One region of the Nonomuraea muscovyensis genome, then DNA from elsewhere that is predicted to be linked to it. Evidence: riboswitches for the same ligand, from Rfam matches in the RefSeq annotation. Region 1 holds a riboswitch; the other holds the start of a gene.
The links. Region 1 has a riboswitch for S-adenosylmethionine ahead of thrC (threonine synthase). Riboswitches for the same ligand answer to the same signal wherever they lie in the genome.
Positions count from the first base shown of each region.

Region 2: linked by a shared signal. The riboswitch ahead of FHU36_RS11120 (aminotransferase class V-fold PLP-dependent enzyme) and the one ahead of thrC (threonine synthase) in region 1 are both predicted to bind S-adenosylmethionine.

Region 1 covers NZ_JACHJB010000001.1:1,990,610-2,000,191, reverse strand. Annotated here, with positions in the region: gene FHU36_RS09350 (SAM hydrolase/SAM-dependent halogenase family protein) at 1-664, opposite strand, end outside; gene FHU36_RS09345 (DUF3263 domain-containing protein) at 781-1,110, shown strand; gene otsB (trehalose-phosphatase) at 1,150-1,920, shown strand; gene FHU36_RS09335 (hypothetical protein) at 1,955-2,554, shown strand; gene FHU36_RS09330 (MFS transporter) at 2,532-3,698, opposite strand; gene FHU36_RS09325 (alpha,alpha-trehalose-phosphate synthase (UDP-forming)) at 3,730-5,166, opposite strand; gene FHU36_RS09320 (RNA polymerase sigma factor) at 5,198-5,752, shown strand; SAM riboswitch class I at 5,832-5,973, shown strand; gene thrC (threonine synthase) at 5,987-7,219, shown strand; gene FHU36_RS09310 (MoaD/ThiS family protein) at 7,243-7,518, shown strand; gene FHU36_RS09305 (cold-shock protein) at 7,905-8,105, shown strand; gene groL (chaperonin GroEL) at 8,462-9,582, shown strand, end outside.
Region 2 covers NZ_JACHJB010000001.1:2,357,800-2,367,381, forward strand. Annotated here, with positions in the region: gene panC (pantoate--beta-alanine ligase) at 1-644, opposite strand, end outside; gene FHU36_RS11100 (Rossmann-like and DUF2520 domain-containing protein) at 635-1,525, opposite strand; gene FHU36_RS11105 (SAM-dependent methyltransferase) at 1,961-2,923, shown strand; gene FHU36_RS11110 (cytochrome P450) at 2,930-4,120, opposite strand; gene FHU36_RS11115 (TerC family protein) at 4,130-4,861, opposite strand; SAM riboswitch class IV at 4,972-5,087, shown strand; gene FHU36_RS11120 (aminotransferase class V-fold PLP-dependent enzyme) at 5,134-6,447, shown strand; gene FHU36_RS11125 (DoxX family protein) at 6,455-7,045, opposite strand; gene FHU36_RS11130 (NADH-quinone oxidoreductase subunit D) at 7,193-8,338, shown strand; gene FHU36_RS11135 (acyltransferase family protein) at 8,335-9,459, shown strand; gene FHU36_RS11140 (hypothetical protein) at 9,481-9,582, shown strand, end outside.

The DNA.
Region 1 (9,582 bases):
TCTCCCGGTAGGGCATCGAGAGCTGCCGTCTGCCCAGCCACACCCCCAGCGTGTCGCCGAACCGCACGCCCAGCGCCTCCAGGTCGCGCGCGGTGATGGACGTCTGCGTGTTGCCGTGGCGGTCGACCGAGACGACCTCCCCCTCCACCGCGTCCTCCCGCATCAGCGACGTCGGCTCCGGCAGCGACACCAGCCGCGACGGCGGCCGCTCGGGACCGAGGTCGGCCGGGGTGAGCCCGACGCACAACCGCCCGGCGACGGGAGCGTAGACGTCGCGCCCGTGGAAGGTGGGCGACACGGGTCGCAGGAAGTAGTCCTCGTTGCTGATCTCGTACGCCGCCTCGGCACCGCCGGCCGCGTGCACGGCCCACGACAGCAGGCCGTTGTCCGGCCCGATGAACACCCGCCCGCCCGCCTCGATCGCGACCGCCCGCCTCGCCCCACTCGTGCCGGGGTCCACCGCGCCCACGTGCACGCCCTTGGGCAGGTACGGGATGGTCTGCGCGAGGATCGCGGCGCCCCGCCGGACATCGCCTGACGGGACGGCGTGGCACACGTCGATCACCCGGACGTCGGGCGCGATCCCGGCTATCACCCCGTGGCAGGCGGCCACGTAGCCGTCCTCGAGCCCGTAGTCGGTGAGAAGCGTGATGACTGAGGTCACACTTAGTGACTGTACGTCTCCCAATCCGCCGTGAACAGCCGCACTCCGCACATTACGATGGCGACGGGCCGCACGCGCGTGTCGTGATCGTCGCGCGCGGCCTTCGAGGAGGAACCATGGACACTGCACCGATCAGCGGTGACAGTGGTGACAGTGCTGCCGATGCTCCCGATGCTCCCGATGAACCATCGCCCCGGCCCCTCACGGAACGCGACCTCGAGCTCCTCGCCTTCGAACGCCACTGGTGGCGGCACGCGGGCGCGAAGGAGCACGCCATCAAGGAGACCTTCGGCTTCTCCGCCACCCGCTACTACCAGCTCCTCGGCGAACTCATCGACCGGCCCGAGGCGCTGGAGCACGACCCCATGCTGGTCAAGCGGCTGCGCAGGCTGCGTGCCACCCGCCAGCGCGACCGGGCCGCGCGCCGCCTGGGCATGCGCCCCTGACCGGTGGGGTAGTGCAGCCGCGTGAAGAACATCCCTGGAATGGAAGCCATCCTGAAGGATCCCGGCGGAGCCGTGATCGGGCTCGACTTCGACGGCACACTGGCGCCGATCGTGCCCGATCCCGCCTCCGCCAGGATCCACCCCGAGGCGCCCGGTGTGCTGGCCGAGCTGGGCGCGCACGTGGCGGCGGTGGCCGTCGTGACCGGCCGCCCGGCCGCCACCGCCGTGCGGCTGGGGCCCGGCCTCGCCGACGTGCCCGGCCTGGTGGTGCTGGGCCACTACGGGTTCGAACGGTGGGAGGGCGGCCGGATCTCCGCCCCGCCGCCCCCCGCCGGCGTGCCCCGGGCCGAGGCCGAGCTGCCGCTGCTGCTCGCCTCGCTCGGCCTGCATGACGTCACGGTCGAGGACAAGGGCCGGGCCGTCGCCGTGCACACCCGGCGAGCGGCCGACCCCGAGGCCGCGCTGGCCGCGCTGCGCGAGCCGCTGGCCGAGCTGGCCGCCGAGCACGACCTGGTGCTGGAGCCGGGCCGGATGGTGCTGGAGCTCCGGCCGCCCGGCATGGACAAGGGCCATGCGCTCGGCCTGTTCCTGGCCGAACGGGCCGCGAGGTCGGTGATGTTCGTCGGCGACGACCTCGGCGACCTGGCGGCGTTCGACGCGGTCGCGAACTCCGGGCTGCCCGGTGTCACCGTGTGCAGCGGCTCGGCCGAGGTGACGCTGCTCGCCGAACGCGCCGACATCGTGGTGGACGGCCCGGAGGGCGTCGTCGCCCTGCTCTCGGAGCTGGCCTCGGCTGTCAGCCGTCCCTAAACGCGCTGCAACCGGCCGGCGCTACGGTCGCGGCATGCCGAAGACAGCCTTCGCCGCCGCGGCCCTCGCCGCGACGGCCGCCCTGGTGCCCGCCGTCCCCGCCGCCGCGGCCGCCGCCTCCACCGTCGCCCCCACCGCCGCCACCAAGCCGCTGCACCTGCGTGGCGGTCTCACCCTGCACCTGCCGACCTCCTGGAAGGTGTACGGCAGGGGGGACCACATCCGGGTCATCACCGGCAGATGCGTCTCGCCCAAGGGCGGCTGGGGGCAGCCCGAGTGCGACAGCTTCTGGGTGCTCGGCCCCAAGGCCATCAAGCACGGCCAGGAGCTGTTCAACCCCTACACCGCCGAGCACCCCTACTACCCGGCCACCGACGTGCAGCTCTGCCCGCACAACCGCAAGTGGGGCCAGGTCCTCGGCGGGGCCTCGGTCAAGGGCCTGCGCCAGGTCGGCCCCGGCCACAAGGCCCACTACCGCGAGTGGAAGGCCACCTGCGTCTCCTACTCCACCGGCAAGGTGAAGTCGAGGTACGTCCAGCGGGAGTGGTTCCTGCCGCAGACCAAGGTGCTCGTGGTCGACCAGTGGGACACGCCCGGCCTGTCGGGCGTGCTCAAGCGCGCGACCTGGCGGTGAGCACCCCGCCGACGGCCAGGGCGATGGCCACCGGCACCACGAGGAACGCCTGGCGGGTGCCGAAACCGTCGGCCAGCGCGCCCAGTACCAGCGGTCCCACCCCGACGGCCGCTCCCGCGCAGATGGGAGCGGCCGCGGAGGCCCGGTGGGGGTGCCCGGCGGAGGTGGCGATCAGCTCGGCCAGGGCCAGCGGGAAGTGCAAGGAGACGCCGAGCCCGGCCAGCGCCAGCCCGGCGTAGGCGAGCACCGGGTGGGTGGCCGGCCAGAAGACCAGCCAGCCGGCTCCGCTCAGCAGCAGCGCCCCGAGGAACAACCGGTCGGGTGGCAGCCGGAGGGCCAGCCACCCGCCGGCGAACCTGCCGGCCGCCAGGCCCGCCGTGAACGCCGTCAGGCCGGTGGCGGCGGCCTCGGCGCTCAGCCCGGTGTTGACGCTGACGAGCGAGGCGGCCCACAGGTTGAAGCAGAACTCCAGCGCCACGCAGCAGAACAGCACCCCGCCGGCCACGTGGAACCGCCAGCCGGGGCGCGGGGTCGCCGTCCCGGAAGCGGCGGGGGCCGTGGCGCGGCCGGTCACGGGGACCCAGACCCGGCCCATGGCCAGCACCAGCGCCACGGTCAGCACCGGGGTGAGCAGCAGTGCCGCCCGCCAGCCGAGGACCGTCTGGGCCGCCACGCTCAGCGCGAGCGAGGCCGCCAGGCCGAACACCACGCCCACCCCGTTGGCTTCGCTGATCGCCGCGGGGCCCGCCGAGCCGTGGTGGTCGCTCAGCGCCGCCATCGAGGCGTACAGCGCCAGCGAGCCGAAGCAGCCGGCCAGGGCGAAGCCCAGCAGGGTGGCGGGCAGCGCGGGGACCATGACGAGCAGCACGCCGGCGTTCATGCCGGCCAGGCCGGCCCAGGTGGCGGCGCGCCGGCCGTGCCGGCGGGCCAGGGCGGGCAGGGTGAGACCGGCCAGCACGGTGCCGACGGCCATGGCGGTGCCGTGCAGCCCGGTGACGGCGTTGGACAGGCCGAGGTCCTGGCGGAGGAGGGGGAGGGCGGCGCTCAGTCCGTACAGGTAGGTGGCGAAGACGCCGAGCTGGAGGTAGACGAGCCAGGTGGCCCGGTCGCGGGTGAGCCGGATGCGCTCCACAGTGCTGGACATCCGGGCGACCCCTATGGCGAATGGCGAAATATCACCCCAGATCGTAGTTGAGGGCGTCGAGCTGCTCCGCGAGCCACCGCTGCGGAGGCAGGGCCGTGGCCGCGGCGGCCAGCAGCTCCCGGCGGCGCGCGCGCTCGTCGTCGGGCATCACCAGCGCCCGGTGCAGCGCGTCGGCGGTGCCGCAGACGTCGTAGGGGTTGACCAGGAGCGCGTGCTCGCCCAGCTCGGCCGCCGCCCCGGCCTCGCGCGACAGCACCAGCGCGGCCCGCGGCGACAGGACCGGGCCCTCCTTGGCCACGAGGTTCATGCCATCGCGGATCGGGTTGACCAGCAGCACGTCGGCCAGCCGGTAGGCGGCCAGCGAGCGGGGATAGTCGTCGTCGACGTTGAGGATCAGCGGGTCCCAGTCCTCGGTGGCGTACTCGTGCTCGATCTCCTGGGCGCAGCGCTGCACCGACGCGGTGTACTCGCGGTATTCGGGCAGGTCGTGCCGGCTCGGGTAGGCGAAGGCCAGGTGCACGACCCGCCCGTGCCATTCGGGGTGCGCCGCCAGGAACTCCCGGTAGGACAGCAGGCCGCGCACGATGTTCTTGGACAGCTCGGTGCGGTCGATGCGGACGATCAGCCGGCGGTCGCCGACCTGCTCGCGCAGCGCCGACATGTGCGACTCGACGTCCGGCTCGCCGGCCCGCCGGCGCAGCGCCTCGCCGTCCACGCCCAGCGCGTGCACGCCGACGCGGGTGGTGCGGCCCTCGTGCGTCACCGTCCGTGCCGCGCCGTCGACGTCGGCGCCCAGCAGCGCCCGGCAGCAGTCCATGAACGCCTGGGCCCAGCGCGCGGTGAGGAACCCCGCGTGGTCGGCGGCCAGGATGCCCTCCAGCACCTCGCGGGCCACCTCGTCGGGCAGCAGCGAGAAGTATTCGGGCGGGGCCCAGGGGGTGTGGCTGAAGTGGGCGATGCGCAGGTCGGGCCGCTCGGCCCGGAGCATCGCCGGGGTCAGCGTCAGGTGGTAGTCCTGCACCATCACCCGCGCCTCGTGGGCGGCCTCCTCGGCCAGCGCCAGAGCGAACGCGCCGTTGTAGTCGCGGTAGGACTCCCATTCGCGCTGGAACCGCGAGCCGAAGCTCGGCGTGTTGGGGATGTCGTAGAGCAGGTGGTTGACGAACCAGAGGGTCGAGTTGGCGACGGCGTTGTAGGCGCGGTGGAACGTGGCCGCCGGGATGTCGAGCATCCGCAGCGCGCCGGTGTCGTAGCCGGCGTGGTCGAGCCGCCCGCCGGGCGCCTGGCGGACCGCGCTGCGGTCGTCGTCGGACAGCGCGGCGCACACCCACAGCACGCCGAGGTCCTTGCCCACCCCGGACAGCCCCGAGACCAGGCCGCCGCCGCCGCGCTTCATGGTGAGGACACCGTCGTCGGAGACGGTGAAGGAGACGGGACCTCTGTTGGACGCAACCAGGACGCTGTTCATTTACGCTCCCTCCAACCATAGGATCCCAGCTATGGCGCTTGATGAGCTAACCGAGGAACTGGCACGTTCCGCCGCAGCCGGAGATCATCGCGCGCTCGGCGAGCTGCTGCGGCGGATCGAGCCCGACGTCATGCGGCACTGCGGCCGGATCCTGCCCTACCGGCAGGACGCCGAGGAGGCCTCGCAGGACACCCTGCTCGCCGTGGCCCGCAACATCGGCCGCTTCGAGGGGCGCGCCAGGTTCAGCACGTGGCTGCACATCGTGACCGCCAACTGCGCGCGCACCACCTACCGGTCGCTGAAGCGCCGGGCGGCCGAGCAGAGCTCCGACGAGCTGCCCATGCAGAAGCCCGACGTGCGCCGGGTCAGCGTCATCGCCGGGTCGCGGCTCGACCTGCTCGACGCCATGGAGGCGCTGGAGGCCGACAAGCCCGACCTGGCCCAGGCGCTGGTGCTGCGCGACATCGTCCAGCTCGACTACAGCGAGGTGGCCGAGCAGCTCGGCATCCCGCTCGGCACCGCCAAGTCGCGCATCCACCAGGCGCGCAAGTACGTCCAGGCGGCGCTCGGCGAGGACTATCGGTGAGACCGTCTGTCTCGAATGGTGAGACGATTGGTCAGCCGGCCGGCATCGCCGGGTAGAGTTCGATCCGACAACTGAATATTGCTCATCCAGAGGGGTGGAGGGACCGGCCCTGCGAAGCCCCGGCAACCCTCCCGGCTTGAGACTCGCGACCTGGCGAGGCCGACCGGGACAAGGTGCCAATTCCGGTCTGCGGTCAAGGTGGCCGCGGGCGAAGATGAGGGAAGGCCTCGCTTCATGTCGCTTGACTTCGGTCCTGCCACCGCCCTGTCCTGCCGCGAGTGCGGCACCCGCTACGACCTCGGCCCCAGCTTCGCCTGTCTGGAGTGTTTCGGGCCGCTCGAGGCGGCCTACTCCTTCGGCGACGTCACCCGCGCGGAGATCGAGTCGGGCCCGGCCAACATCTGGCGCTACCGCTCCCTGCTCCCCGTCCCCGCCGACGTCGCCACCAAGCCCAACATGAACCCGGGCTGGACCAAGCTGGTCAAGGCGGGCAACCTCGGCAAGGCGCTGGGCATCAGGTCCCTGTACGTCAAGGACGACTCGGGCAACCCGACCCACTCCTTCAAGGACCGGGTCGTCGCCATCGCCGTCGAGGCGGCCCGCAACTTCGGCTTCCACACGCTGTCCTGCTCCTCCACGGGCAACCTCGCCGGTGCGGTGACGGCCGCCGCGGCGCGGGCGGGGCTGGACGCGTGCGTGTTCATCCCCGCCGACCTGGAGCAGGCCAAGATCGCCATGGCGCGGGTGTTCGGCGGCAGGCTGATCGGCATCGAGGGCACCTACGACGAGGTCAACCGGTTCTGCTCGGAGCTGATCGGCGACCCGCTGGGCGACAAGTGGGGCTTCGTCAACGTCAACCTGCGGCCCTACTACGCCGAGGGCTCCAAGACGCTCGCCTACGAGATCGCCGAGCAGCTCGGCTGGCGGCTGCCCGAGCAGATCGTCATCCCGATCGCCTCCGGTTCCCAGCTCACGAAGATCGACAAGGGCTTCAAGGAGCTGATCGCGCTGGGGCTGGTCGAGGACCGGCCGTACAAGGTCTTCGGCGCGCAGGCGCAGGGCTGCTCGCCGGTGTCGGCCGCCTTCAAGGCGGGCCACGACGTGGTCCAGCCGGTCAAGCCCGACACCATCGCCAAGTCCCTGGCCATCGGCAACCCCGCCGACGGGCCGTACGTGCTTGACATCGCCCGCCGCACCGGCGGGGCGGTCGAGGACGTCACCGACGCCGAGATCGTCGCCGCGATCAAGCTGCTCGCCTCGACCGAGGGTGTCTTCGCCGAGACGGCCGGCGGGGTCACCGTCGGCGTGCTGAAGAAGCTCGTCGAGAGCGGGCGGCTCGACCCCGAGGCGGAGACCGTGGTGCTCAACACCGGCGACGGGCTCAAGACGCTCGACGCGGTGTCCGGCGACGCGGCGCCCACGGCCGTGATCCGGCCCTCTCTCGACGCGTTCCGCGCGGCTGTCTGACAACCAGGAAAGGCGAGGTAAAGATGAGTGTTTCGGTACGGATTCCGACCATCCTGCGCACCTACACCGGCGGAAACGCGGAAGTGAGTGGCGAAGGCGCGACTCTTCGTGACGTTCTCGCGAAGCTCGACTCCGACTACCCGGGGATCGGCGCGCGAATTTTGGATGAATCGGGCAAGATTCGCCGTTTTGTCAACGTTTACGTGGGTGAAGAGGACGTCCGTTTCGCCGAAGGGCTGGACACTCCGGCGCCCGACGGTGTCCAGATCTCCATCATCCCGGCCGTCGCGGGCGGCTGACCGCTCGCCGGTTCGTAGCCGGCCGGCCGACGTCCGGCCCGTGCATGCGGGACTCGCGCCCCGGCCGGCGTGCGGGTCGCGATCCCGGTGCGGGAGGCGCGATCCCGTTCGCGGACGGCTGAAGCGGTCGTCCGGATCGCAGGCCGCGGCCACAACGCAGCACCAGAAGGCGCCCCTTGTGGGCGCCTTCCGCTTTTTGGGGAATTTCAAACTTGAACGAGCCCACTGGGATGAATTGCGCAGTTCGTTCTTTGACACTGTTGCCAAACGCCGTGCCACAGGTATGGTCGAGGCGATCGTCCGCCTGATTTCACCATAAGTCGTGACGATTGCGGGTCTCGCGGAGGAATGGGCGGGATCCGCGAGACCAGTAAGAGGAGTCGGAAGTGGCGCAGGGCACCGTCAAGTGGTTCAACGCGGACAAGGGCTACGGCTTCATCGCGGTAGACGGTGGTAAGGATGTATTCGTTCATTACTCGGCCATCATGATGGACGGCTATCGCTCTCTGGAGCAGGGCCAGCGCGTCGAGTTCGAGATCACACAGGGCCAGAAGGGGCCGCAGGCGGAATCCGTCCGCACGGTCTGATCCACCTCACTGGCGCGCATCGGCAGGCCGTACGGCAGCGCAGTCCGGCGCGGCCTGTCGTTCCCCCCTCCACCGGAGATGCGGCGGGCCTCTCGCAGGCCCGCCGCACGGGGACCTCTCGGGTAATCGTCCCGTTCTGTCCTGGACAACCCTTGGTCTGAGCTGGGCAGGGGCGGAGTTGGCTTGCACTCGGCGGGGTAGAGTGCTAAACAATTCGTTGGCACTCTCTGTTCGTGAGTGCCAGCAACGGGGATCGAGACGATGGGGTTCGCCAACGGAGACGCGGGCCCACATGCCGTCGCGGGCGTCGGCTCGGTCCACTACCAAGCCACCCTGTATCTGGGAGGTCTAGCCTTATGGCAGCCAAGATGATTGCGTTTGACGAGGACGCCCGGCGCGGTCTCGAGCGCGGTATGAACCAGCTCGCCGACGCCGTCAAGGTGACCCTGGGGCCGAAGGGCCGCAACGTCGTGCTGGAGAAGAAGTGGGGCGCTCCCACGATCACCAACGACGGTGTGTCCATCGCCAAGGAGATCGAGCTCGAGGACCCGTGGGAGAAGATCGGGGCCGAGCTGGTCAAGGAAGTCGCCAAGAAGACGGACGACGTCGCGGGTGACGGCACCACCACCGCCACCGTGCTCGCCCAGGCGCTGGTGCGCGAGGGGCTGCGCAACGTTGCCGCCGGCGCCAACCCGATGGCCCTGAAGAAGGGCATCGAGGCCGCGGTCGAGCGCGTCAGCGAGGAGCTGTCCAAGCTGGCCAAGGACGTGGAGACCAAGGAGCAGATCGCCTCCACCGCCTCCATCTCCGCCGCCGACCCCGAGATCGGCTCGCTCATCGCCGAGGCGATGGACAAGGTCGGCAAGGAAGGCGTCATCACCGTCGAGGAGAGCAACACCTTCGGTCTGGAGCTCGAGCTCACCGAGGGCATGCGCTTCGACAAGGGCATGACGTCGATGTACTTCGTCACCGACTCGGACCGCATGGAGGCCGTGCTCGAGGACCCGTACATCCTGATCGTCAACTCCAAGATCTCGGCCAACAAGGACCTGCTGCCGCTGCTCGACAAGGTCGTGCAGTCCGGCAAGCCGCTCCTGATCATCGCCGAGGACATCGAGGGCGAGGCCCTGGCGACCCTGGTCGTCAACAAGATCCGCGGCCTGTTCCGCTCCGTGGCCGTCAAGGCCCCGGGCTTCGGTGACCGTCGCAAGGCCATGCTCGGCGACATCGCCATCCTCGCCGGTGGCCAGGTCATCGCCGAGGAGCTCGGCCTCAAGCTGGAGAGCACCACGCTCGACCAGCTCGGCCGCGCCCGCAAGGTCGTCGTCACCAAGGACGAGACCACGATCGTCGACGGCGCGGGCGACCCCGACGCCATCGCCGGCCGGGTCAACGAGATCCGCGCCGAGATCGAGCGCACCGACTCCGACTACGACCGCGAGAAGCTCCAGGAGCGCCTGGCCAAGCTCGCCGGTGG
Region 2 (9,582 bases), 370 kb from region 1:
ACCTCGGCGGGGGTGGACCGCTCGGCGCCGGCGCGCAGGGCGCCGGACAGGGACAGCGCCACCCGGCGGTCGTCGGCGGACAGGTAGCGGTTGCGGCTCGACAGGGCCAGCCCGTCGGGCTCGCGTACCGTGGGCACGCCGAGGATCTCGATCGGCAGGTCGAGGTCGGCGACCATGCGGCGGATCAGGGCGAGCTGCTGGGCGTCCTTCTGGCCGAAGGCGGCGAGGTCGGGGCTCACCAGGTTGAACAGCTTGAGCACGACCGTGAGCACGCCGTCGAAGTGACCCGGCCGGCTGGCGCCCTCCACGAGCGTGCCCATGAGGCCCGAGCTCACCCCGACCTGGCGGTCGGGGTGGTACATGGTCTGCACGGAGGGGGCGAACACCACGCTCACGCCCTCTTCCCGGCACGCCTCCAGGTCGGCGGCGAACGTGCGGGGATAGCGCGAGTAGTCCTCGTTCGGCCCGAACTGCAGGGGGTTGACGAAGATGCTCACCACGACCTGGTCGGCACGGCCCCGAGCCTCGCGGATCAGCGTGCGGTGGCCCTCGTGCAGCGCGCCCATCGTGGGCACCAGCGCCACCCGCCCCTCCCCCCTGGCCTTGACCAGGTCGGACCGGTCCTCGGCGACGATCAGGTCCATATGTTGCCTCCCAGCGCGTCCAGCAGGCGCTCGGCCTCCTCGGGCTTCAGCAGCCCGGCGGCGAGCGCGCGGTCGGCGGTGAGCCTAGCGAGCGCGATGTAGGCGTCCGCCGCCTCGGGTGCCGCCAGGATGAGCGCGTCGACGTGCTTGCGCACCGTGCCCGCGTCGCCGCGCACCACGGGACCGGTGAGCCCGGCGATGCCCAGCCGCAGCACGTTGTCCAGGGCCGCGCCGAGCAGCGGGCCGAGCATCCGGCCGGGATGGTCGACGCCGATGCGGCGCAGCAGCTCCGACGACTCGGCGATGAGCGTGACCATGTGGTTGGCCGCCCCGGCCAGCGCCGCGTGGTAGAGGGCGCGGTCGGAGTCGGCGATCCACACCGGCTCGCCGCCCATCTCGATGACCAGGGCCTCGGCGATGGGCCGCAGCGGGTCCGGCGCCGTCACCCCGAACGAGCAGCCGGTGATCCGGTTGAGGTCGTCGTCACGGCCGGTGAACGTCATCACCGGGTGCAGCGCGAACGGCAGCGCCCCCATCCGGGACGCCGGCTCCAGCACCGACAGGCCGTAGGCGCCGCTGGTGTGCACCAGCAGCTTGCCCCGCAGTTCGACGCCGGTGGCGGCCAGCCCGTTCACCAGGTCGGGCAGCGCGTCGTCGGGCACCGTGAGCAGGATCAGCTCCGCCGCCGCGACCACGTCCTCGGGCCGGACGGGCACGACGCCCAGCCGCTCGGCGGCCCACCTGATCGAGGTGTCGGACACCCCGCCCGCCGCGACGATCCGGTGCCCGGCCTGCGCGAGCGCCGCGCCGAGCGCGGAGCCCACGCGTCCCGCTCCCAGCACTCCGACGGCCAGCCGTGCCGGCCGATCATTTGCGTCCATGACGTCCCACCCCTGTCGACCTGATGGCACTGCCGCCCAGCGTAACGGCCGGGCCTGACTGCGCACGTGACGGGGGTTTTGCCGCATGTTGAGTTAACGACAAAACAGACAAGGGCACACGAGTCTGTGCACCCCTGTCGAAAGAGATGAGGAGAGGGGTTGACCGGATGGCAGCGGGCGCCGAGTCCACCGCCGGACCCGACGCCCGCCCCTGACCAGCGACCCCTTGAGAGGTGCGCACGCGCGGCCGGCCAACCGCCGACTGGACCGGCCGGCGGACGGAGCCCGGACCGGTCAACGGCCCGGGCTCTACGTCGTGCGCGCCGTCTCCGGCTCGGCGCCGCGGCGACAACGCAAAGGTTACCGCAAGGCCGCCACAGCACGCGGTCACGCGATCACGTTCCGTGTCACCGCTGATCATGAGATAGTCCAGGCATGTGGCTCACCTGGCGTGCCGCGATGGAACGCGCGCTCTACGGCGAGGACGGCTTCTACCTGCGCGAACGCCCCTCCGGTCACTTCCGCACCTCGGTCAGCGCCACGCCCGCGTTCGCCGAGGCGGTCCTCGCGCTGCTCATGGAGGTCGACGCCGAGCTGGGCGGGCCGCCGACGCTCGACCTGGTCGACATCGGCGCCGGCGAGGGCCTGCTGGCGGGCCACGTGCTGGAGGCCGCCGGTCCGAAACTGCGCGAACGGCTGCGCATCACGGCCGTCGAGCTGTCCCCCCGGCCCGCCGGGCTGCCGGAGCCGATCGCCTGGAGCGCCACCGTCCCGGCCGCGATCCACGGGCTGGCCATCGCGAACGAGTGGCTGGACAACGTCCCGCTCGACGTGGCCGAGCAGACACCTGACGGGCCACGCCTGGTCATGGTGCACACCCGCACGGGCGAGGAGCGGCTGGGCGGCCCGCTGGAGCCGGCCGACCGCGCGTGGCTCGACCGATGGTGGCCGCCGGTCGCCCTGGGGGCGCGCGTCGAGCTGGGCGGGCCCAGGGACGCCGCCTGGGCGTCGGTCGTGACCCGGCTCGACCGGGGCCGGGCGATCGCCATCGATTATGCACACCCTGTGGATAACCGGCCGCCTCATGGCACGCTCACCGGATACCGTGACGGCTCGGTCGTGACGCCCATACCGGACGGCACCTGCGACATCACCGCGCATGTGGCGCTCGACGCCTGCGCCGCGGCCGGCGAGCGGGCCGGCGCGATATCCACAACCTTGTCCACACAGCGGGCCGCGCTGCGCGCCCTGGGCGTCACCGGCCACCGCCCGCCGCTGGAGCTGGCGCGAGAGGATCCGCGCGGATATCTGCGGGCGCTGGCACGCGCTTCGGAGGAGGGCGAGCTGATCGATCCGAACGGGCTGGGCGGCTTCGGCTGGCTCGCCCAGACCCGCTGATTCCCGCTAGGCGACCGCGAGGTCCAGCGAGTGAAGACCGCGGATGACGTAGCCGGGCTTCCACTCCGGCTCGCGCAGCAGCTCCAGCCGGTCGGCCCGGTCGAGCAGCGCCCCGAACGACTCGATCAGCTCGATGCGGGCCAGCGGCGCGCCGAGGCAGAAGTGGATGCCCGCCCCGAACGAGATGTGCGGGTTGTCGGCGCGCCCCACGTCGAGCCGGTCGGGGTCGGCGAACACCTCGGGGTCGCGGTTGGCCGAGCCGAACAGCAGCGCCACCTCGCTCCCGCGCGGGATCCGGGTGCCGTGCACCTCGATGTCCTCCAGCACCCACCGCTCGAACATCTGCAGCGGGGTGTCCCACCGCATCAGCTCCTCGACCGCCGTGGGCAGCAGGCTCCGATCCTCGCGCAGCCGGGTCAGCTCGGCGGGGTTGCGGAACAGCGACCACCAGCCGTTGCCGGTCACGTTCACGGTGGCCTCGTGGCCCGCGTTCAGCAGCAGCACGCAGGTGCCGACCAGCTCGTCCTCGGTCAGCTCGTCGATCTGCGCCAGGGCGGAGATCAGGTCCTCGCCGGGGCGTGACGCCCGCTCGCGGGCCAGGCCCCTGAGGTAACCGGCGAACTCGTCGGCCGCCCGGACCGCCGTGTGCTGCGCCTCCGGCGACGGGTTGAGCTCGTACATGCCGCAGATGTCCGCCGACCAGGGGCGCAGCAGCGGACGGTCGGCCTCGGGCACGCCGAGCATGTCGGCGATCACCGTCACCGGCAACGGCTCGGCCACCTCGGCGATCAGGTCGCCGCCGCCCTTCTCCACGAACGTGTCGACCAGGCCGGCGGCGATGGCGCGGACCCGAGGCCGCAGTGACTCGACCATGCGCGGGGTGAACGCCCGGGAGACCAGGCGGCGCAACCGGGTGTGGACCGGCGGCTCGACATCGAGCATGCCGGCCCTGACCACCCGCCAGAACGGCTCCTGGAACTCCGGCTCCGGCTCCCGCCCGAACTCCTCGTGGGTGGCCGTGTGAAGGTAGGCCCGGCCCAGCCGGCGATCCCTGAGCAGGGCGTTGACGTCGGCGTACCGGGAGATCAGCCACTGCCCGGTCGGCTCGAAGTAGCTGACGGGCGCGTCGCGCCTCAGCTCGGCGTAGGCGTCGTAGGGGTGGGCGACGAAATCCGGATTCCAGGGGTCAAAGCGCACACCTGCATCTTACGGAGTGGTCTCCCGCTGCTTGGTGTGCCGGCTGCGCATCCGGATGTTGAGCATCTCGACGATGACCGAGAACGCCATCGCGAAGTAGATGTAGCCCTTGGGGATGTGCTGGTCGAGCCCCTCGGCGATGAGGACCACGCCGATGAGCACGAGGAACGCCAGGGCCAGCATCTTGATGCTCGGGTGCCGGTCCACGAACCTGCTGATCGGCCCGGAGGCGACCAGCATCACGAGGACCGCCGCGACCACGGCCGCGATCATCACGCCCAGCTCGTCCACCATGCCGACCGCGGTGATCACCGAGTCGAGGGAGAAGACCACGTCCAGGATCATGATCTGGACGATGACCGAGGTGAAGGAGGTGGCGGCCCTCTTCTTGCCGTCGCCCTCCTTCAGCTCCATGCTGTGCCCGATCTCGGTCACGCTCTTGGCGAGCAGGAAGAGCCCGCCCAGCAGGAGGATCAGGTCGCGCCCCGAGATCTCCTCGCCGAACACCTCGAACAACGGCTCCGTCAGCCGCACCACCCACGACAGCGCCAGCAGCAGGAGCAACCGCGAGATCAACGCGGCTCCGAGCCCCAGTACCCGCGCTCTGTCGCGCTGCTCGGGCGGCAGCTTGCCCGCCAGGATGGAGATGAAGATGATGTTGTCGATGCCCAGGACGATCTCCAGGGCGACGAGCGTGAAGAACCCTATCCAGATCTGCGGGTCGCTCACCCAGTCCAACATGTCCTTACCTCCAAGGTTCTCGGGGGATGTACCCGGAGGCAACGGTTGAAGCGTCCCGAGAGTTCGCGGTTGCGAATCACGGGTGAGTGTCGGTTATAGTGCAGCTCGTAGGTCATGAGTGCCAGCGCCAAGCCCCGGCTCGCTGGCCGGCAACCCTCGCGTCCGCGGCGGGGTGCCCCGGGTGAGGACCTGGTCCGTCACGAGGTGTGGCGGGCAAGCGCGGGCTCCATGGCTGCTTCCGGGGGCCCGATGGCCCCGTAGGAGGTATCGCCGTGTCCACTCTGACGATCTTCAACTCCGTGCCGGCCCAGGCCGCCGCGTCCCACGACCCCCGCCCTGACGCGCCGCGGCCGATCCCGGCCGTGCTGGGCGCCGACCTGGAGGTACCGGTCAAGGGCGGCCGGCTGGTCGGGTACGCCAACCTCGACTACGCCGCGAGCGCCCCCTGTCTGGAGCCGGTCAGCGCCGCCGTCGCCGCCGCGCTCCCGGCATACTCCAGCGTGCACCGCGGCGCGGGGTACGCCTCCCAGCTCACCACCGCCCGCTACGAGCAGGCCCGCCACACCGTGCGGGCGTTCGCGGGCGCCCGTCCCGACGACGCCGTGGTCTTCACGCGCAACACCACCGACGCCACCAACCTGCTCGCCCGCTGCCTGCCCGAGGGCACCACCGTCGTGGTGTTCGACAGCGAGCACCACGCCTCCCTGCTGCCCTGGGAGCGGTCCGTACGCCTGGCGCCGCCCGCCTTCCCCGGCGAGGCGGTGCGCGCGGCCGACGAGGCGCTGGCGGCCGTCGACGGGCCCAAGCTGCTCGTGGTCACCGCCGCCTCCAACGTCACCGGCGAGCTGTGGCCGATCGCGGCGCTGGCGCACATCGCGCACCGCCACGGCGCCCGCGTCCTGGTCGACGCCGCCCAACTCGTTCCGCACCGGCCGCTCAACCTGACCGCCCTCGACCTCGACTACGTGGCCTTCTCCGGGCACAAGCTGTACGCGCCGTTCGGCGCCGGGGTGCTGGTCGGTCGGCGCGACTGGCTGGCGGCCGGCGAGCCGTACCTCAAGGGGGGCGGCGCGGTCCGCTCGGTGGGGACCGCCGACGAGGGGCCGGCCGGCGTCGACTGGTACGACGACCCGGAGCCGCGGCACGAGGCGGGCACGCCGAACGTGCTGGGCGCCATCGCCATCGCCGCCGCCTGCGACGCGCTGACCGCCACCGGGTGGGACACGCTGGTGTGCGAGGAGGAGCGGCTCATCGCGCGGCTGCGCGCCGGGCTGGCCGCGATCGCCGGGGTGCGGGAACTGTCGCTGTGGGGGCCGGACCACCCGCGCGTGGGCATCGTCTCGTTCACCGTGGACGGCTACTCCGCGCGGGAGGTCGCCGAGGCGCTGTCCGGCGAGTACGGGATCGGGGTGCGCGACGGGAAGTTCTGCGCGCACCCGTTCCTCCGGCACCTGCTGGGCGAGTCCGGCGGCGGCTGCGAGGACGGCACGGCCTCGGCGGTGCGGGCGTCGATCGGCATCGGCACCACCGAGGAGCACGTGGACCGGCTGGTCGCGGCCGTGCGCGACCTCGCCTCCCGCGCGTAGCCCCGGGTCAGCGGTTGGGTGGCCTGCGCTTGGTGGGGTCGTCGGTGAACATCGAGTCGATGTCGCTCATGTCCTCGCGGGTCATGTCACCCCGCGGGGCGGTGCCCTGCGGGGCGGTGCCCTGCGGCGGCACGCCGCCGGGCCCGCTCGCCGGGATGCCCTCCCTGTCCAGGCGGCGCCGCTCCCTCTTGCGTGACCAGGCCCCGTGGATGATCCCGTCGATCCCGAACCGGCCACCGCCCGCTCCTATGAGCATGAGGCAGAGCGCGGCCAGCCCGGCGGCGAACTCCCAGCCCCCATCGCTGACGAACATGCCGTTCGGAGCGTGGACGAAGGCGATGGCGCCGAGCCCCACGACGAACCAGGCGAGCGCCGCGAGCCGTACCAGGAAGCCGATGATCAGCAGGATGCCGCCGATCACCTCGGCGGCGATCGTGAACGCGGCGGCGACCTCGGGCAGCGGCACTCCGGTCTGGGTGAACTGCTGCGTCGTGGCTCCCAGGCCGCTCTGCCACTTCTGCCAGCCGTGCGCCACGAGGATCACGCCGAGCGTCACGCGCGCGATGAGCGCGGTGACGTCGAACACAAACCTCTTCATGGTGGTTTCTCCCCCCGTTTCCTGCTATATGTCCCCCCGTCGGAATCCGGGATGCGCGTCCATACCGTTCCTTGACCCTCCCCGGCGTCCGCCCCTGCGTCCGCCCCTGCGCTGGCCCGCCCCGGCGGCCGGTGGCAGCATGGCCTTATGACGGAACGCGTGGTCGGCATCGGCGTGGGAGCCAAGGAGCTGGCGACCGAGGACATGATCCTCAACATCGGCCCGCAGCACCCGTCGACGCACGGCGTGCTCCGGCTCCGCCTCACCCTCGACGGCGAGCGCATCACGGCCGCCGAGCCGATCATCGGCTACATGCACCGGGGCGCCGAGAAGCTGTTCGAGGTCCGCGACTACCGCCAGATCATCATGCTGGCCAACCGGCACGACTGGCTGTCCGGCTTCGCCAACGAGCTGGGCGTGGTGATCGCCGCCGAGCGCATGCTCGGCATGGAGCCACCGGTCCGCGCCGTCTGGGCGCGAACACTGCTGGCCGAGCTCAACCGGGTGCTCAGCCACCTGATGTTCCTCGGCTCCTATCCGCTGGAGCTGGGCGCGATCACCCCGGTCTTCTACGCCTTCACCGAGCGCGAACGCATCCAGGCCGTCATGGAGGAGATCTCCGGCGGGCGCATGCACTACATGTTCAACCGGGTCGGCGGGCTGAAGGAGGATCTGCCGTACGGGTGGCTCGACCGGGTGTCGCAGGCGGTCGCCGAGACCCGCCGCCGCGTCCCCGACATCGAGGACCTCATCCTGCACAACGAGATCTTCGTCGCCCGCACCAAGGGCGTCGGCGTCCTCCACCGCGAGCAGATCATGCAGTACGGCGTGAGCGGCCCCATCGCCCGCGCCTCCGGGGTCGACGTCGACCTGCGCCGCGACGAGCCGTACCTCGCCTACCCCGAGCTGCCCGTGAAGGTCGTCACCCGCGGCGCCGGCGACTGCCACGCCCGCTTCGAGGTGCTGCTCGAACAGCTCAAGGTCTCCCTCGACCTGGCCGACGCGTGCGTCGACCGGCTCCGCTCGCTGCCGCCCGGGCCGATCAACCAGCGCCTGCCCAAGGTGCTGAAGGTGCCCGAGGGCCACACCTACGCCTGGACCGAGAACCCGCTCGGCATCAACGGCTACTACCTCGTCTCCAAGGGCGACAAGACGCCGTGGCGGCTCAAGCTCCGCTCCGCCTCGTTCGGCAACATCCAGGTGCTGCGCGAGATGCTGCCCGGTCAACTCGTGGCCGACATGGTGGCCATCCTGGGCTCGATGTTCTTCGTCGTGGGCGACATCGACAAGTGACCACCCGAGAGGAGCCCTCCGCCCCCGCCGTGGTCCCGCGCGACAGGTACGTCGACTGGCTGCGCGCGCTCAGCCTCATCGTCGTCGTGGTCTGGCACTGGGCGTTCACGATCCTGGAATGGGGACCCACCGGGCCGGAGCCGACCAGCCCGCTCGGCTTCACCTCGGGGCTGTGGATCCTCACCTGGCTGCTGCAGGTGCTGCCGCTCTTCTTCTACGTCGGCGGGCACGTGCACCTGCTGTCCTGGCGCCGGGCCGGGGCGAGCGGGGTCGGCATCGGGGCGTTCGTCTGGCGGCGCATCCGGGCGCTGGCCGTGCCCGCGCTCGTCCTGTCAGGCGCGTGGGTCGCCGTCGGCGCGGTCGTGACGCGGGCGTTCGAGGTCGAGTGGATGTGGCGGGTGGTGCTGCTCGTGCTCAGCCCGCTGTGGTTCCTCGGCGTCTACATCGTGCTCGTCGCGCTGCTACCGGTGGCGCTGTGGCTGCACCGCCGCTACGACGTGCTGGCCCTCGTCTGGCTCGGCGGCGCCGCGCTGGTGGTGGACGTGGTGCGGTTCCGGTACGGCGTCGGCTGGGTCGGCTGGCTGAACATGGTCGTCGTCTGGGGCCTCGCCCACCAGGCCGGGTTCTTCTACGAGCGGATCGTGGCGCTCCCCCGGCGCTACGACTTCGGGGTGCTGTGGACGGGGCTGTTCGCCCTGTTCGGGCTGGTGTACTCAGGCATCTACCCCGGGTCCATGGTGGGGGTGCCCGGCGACAAGTGGTCGAACATGGCGCCGCCGACGTTCGTCATCGTCGCTCTGCTGATCTTCCAGATCGGGATCGTCGAGGTGCTGCGGCCGGCGATGGAGCGCCTTCTCGACAAGCCCGGCTGGCGGCGCGTCAACGAGACGATCAACCGGTTCGCGCTGCCGCTCTACCTCTTCCACACCACCGGGATGGCGATCGCGCTCGGGATCTCGTGGTGGCTGTTCGGCTCGCTCGGCCAGAAGGTTCCGCCCGACCTGTGGTGGTGGCTGGAGCGCCCCATCGCCGTCCTGGGCCCCCTGATCTGCACCCTCCCGGTCATCTACCTCTTCGGCCACCGCCGCCGGCGCGCCGAACAACTGCCAGACAAACGTTGAACGGGCTACTACCTTGCCAGCATGGCGAACATCGGCTTCCGGGCCACGTCCGAGGACGAGAAGATCATCAAAGCCGCCATGGAGAAGGGCGAGCGGACCAGCGATGTGATCCGCCGTGCCCTT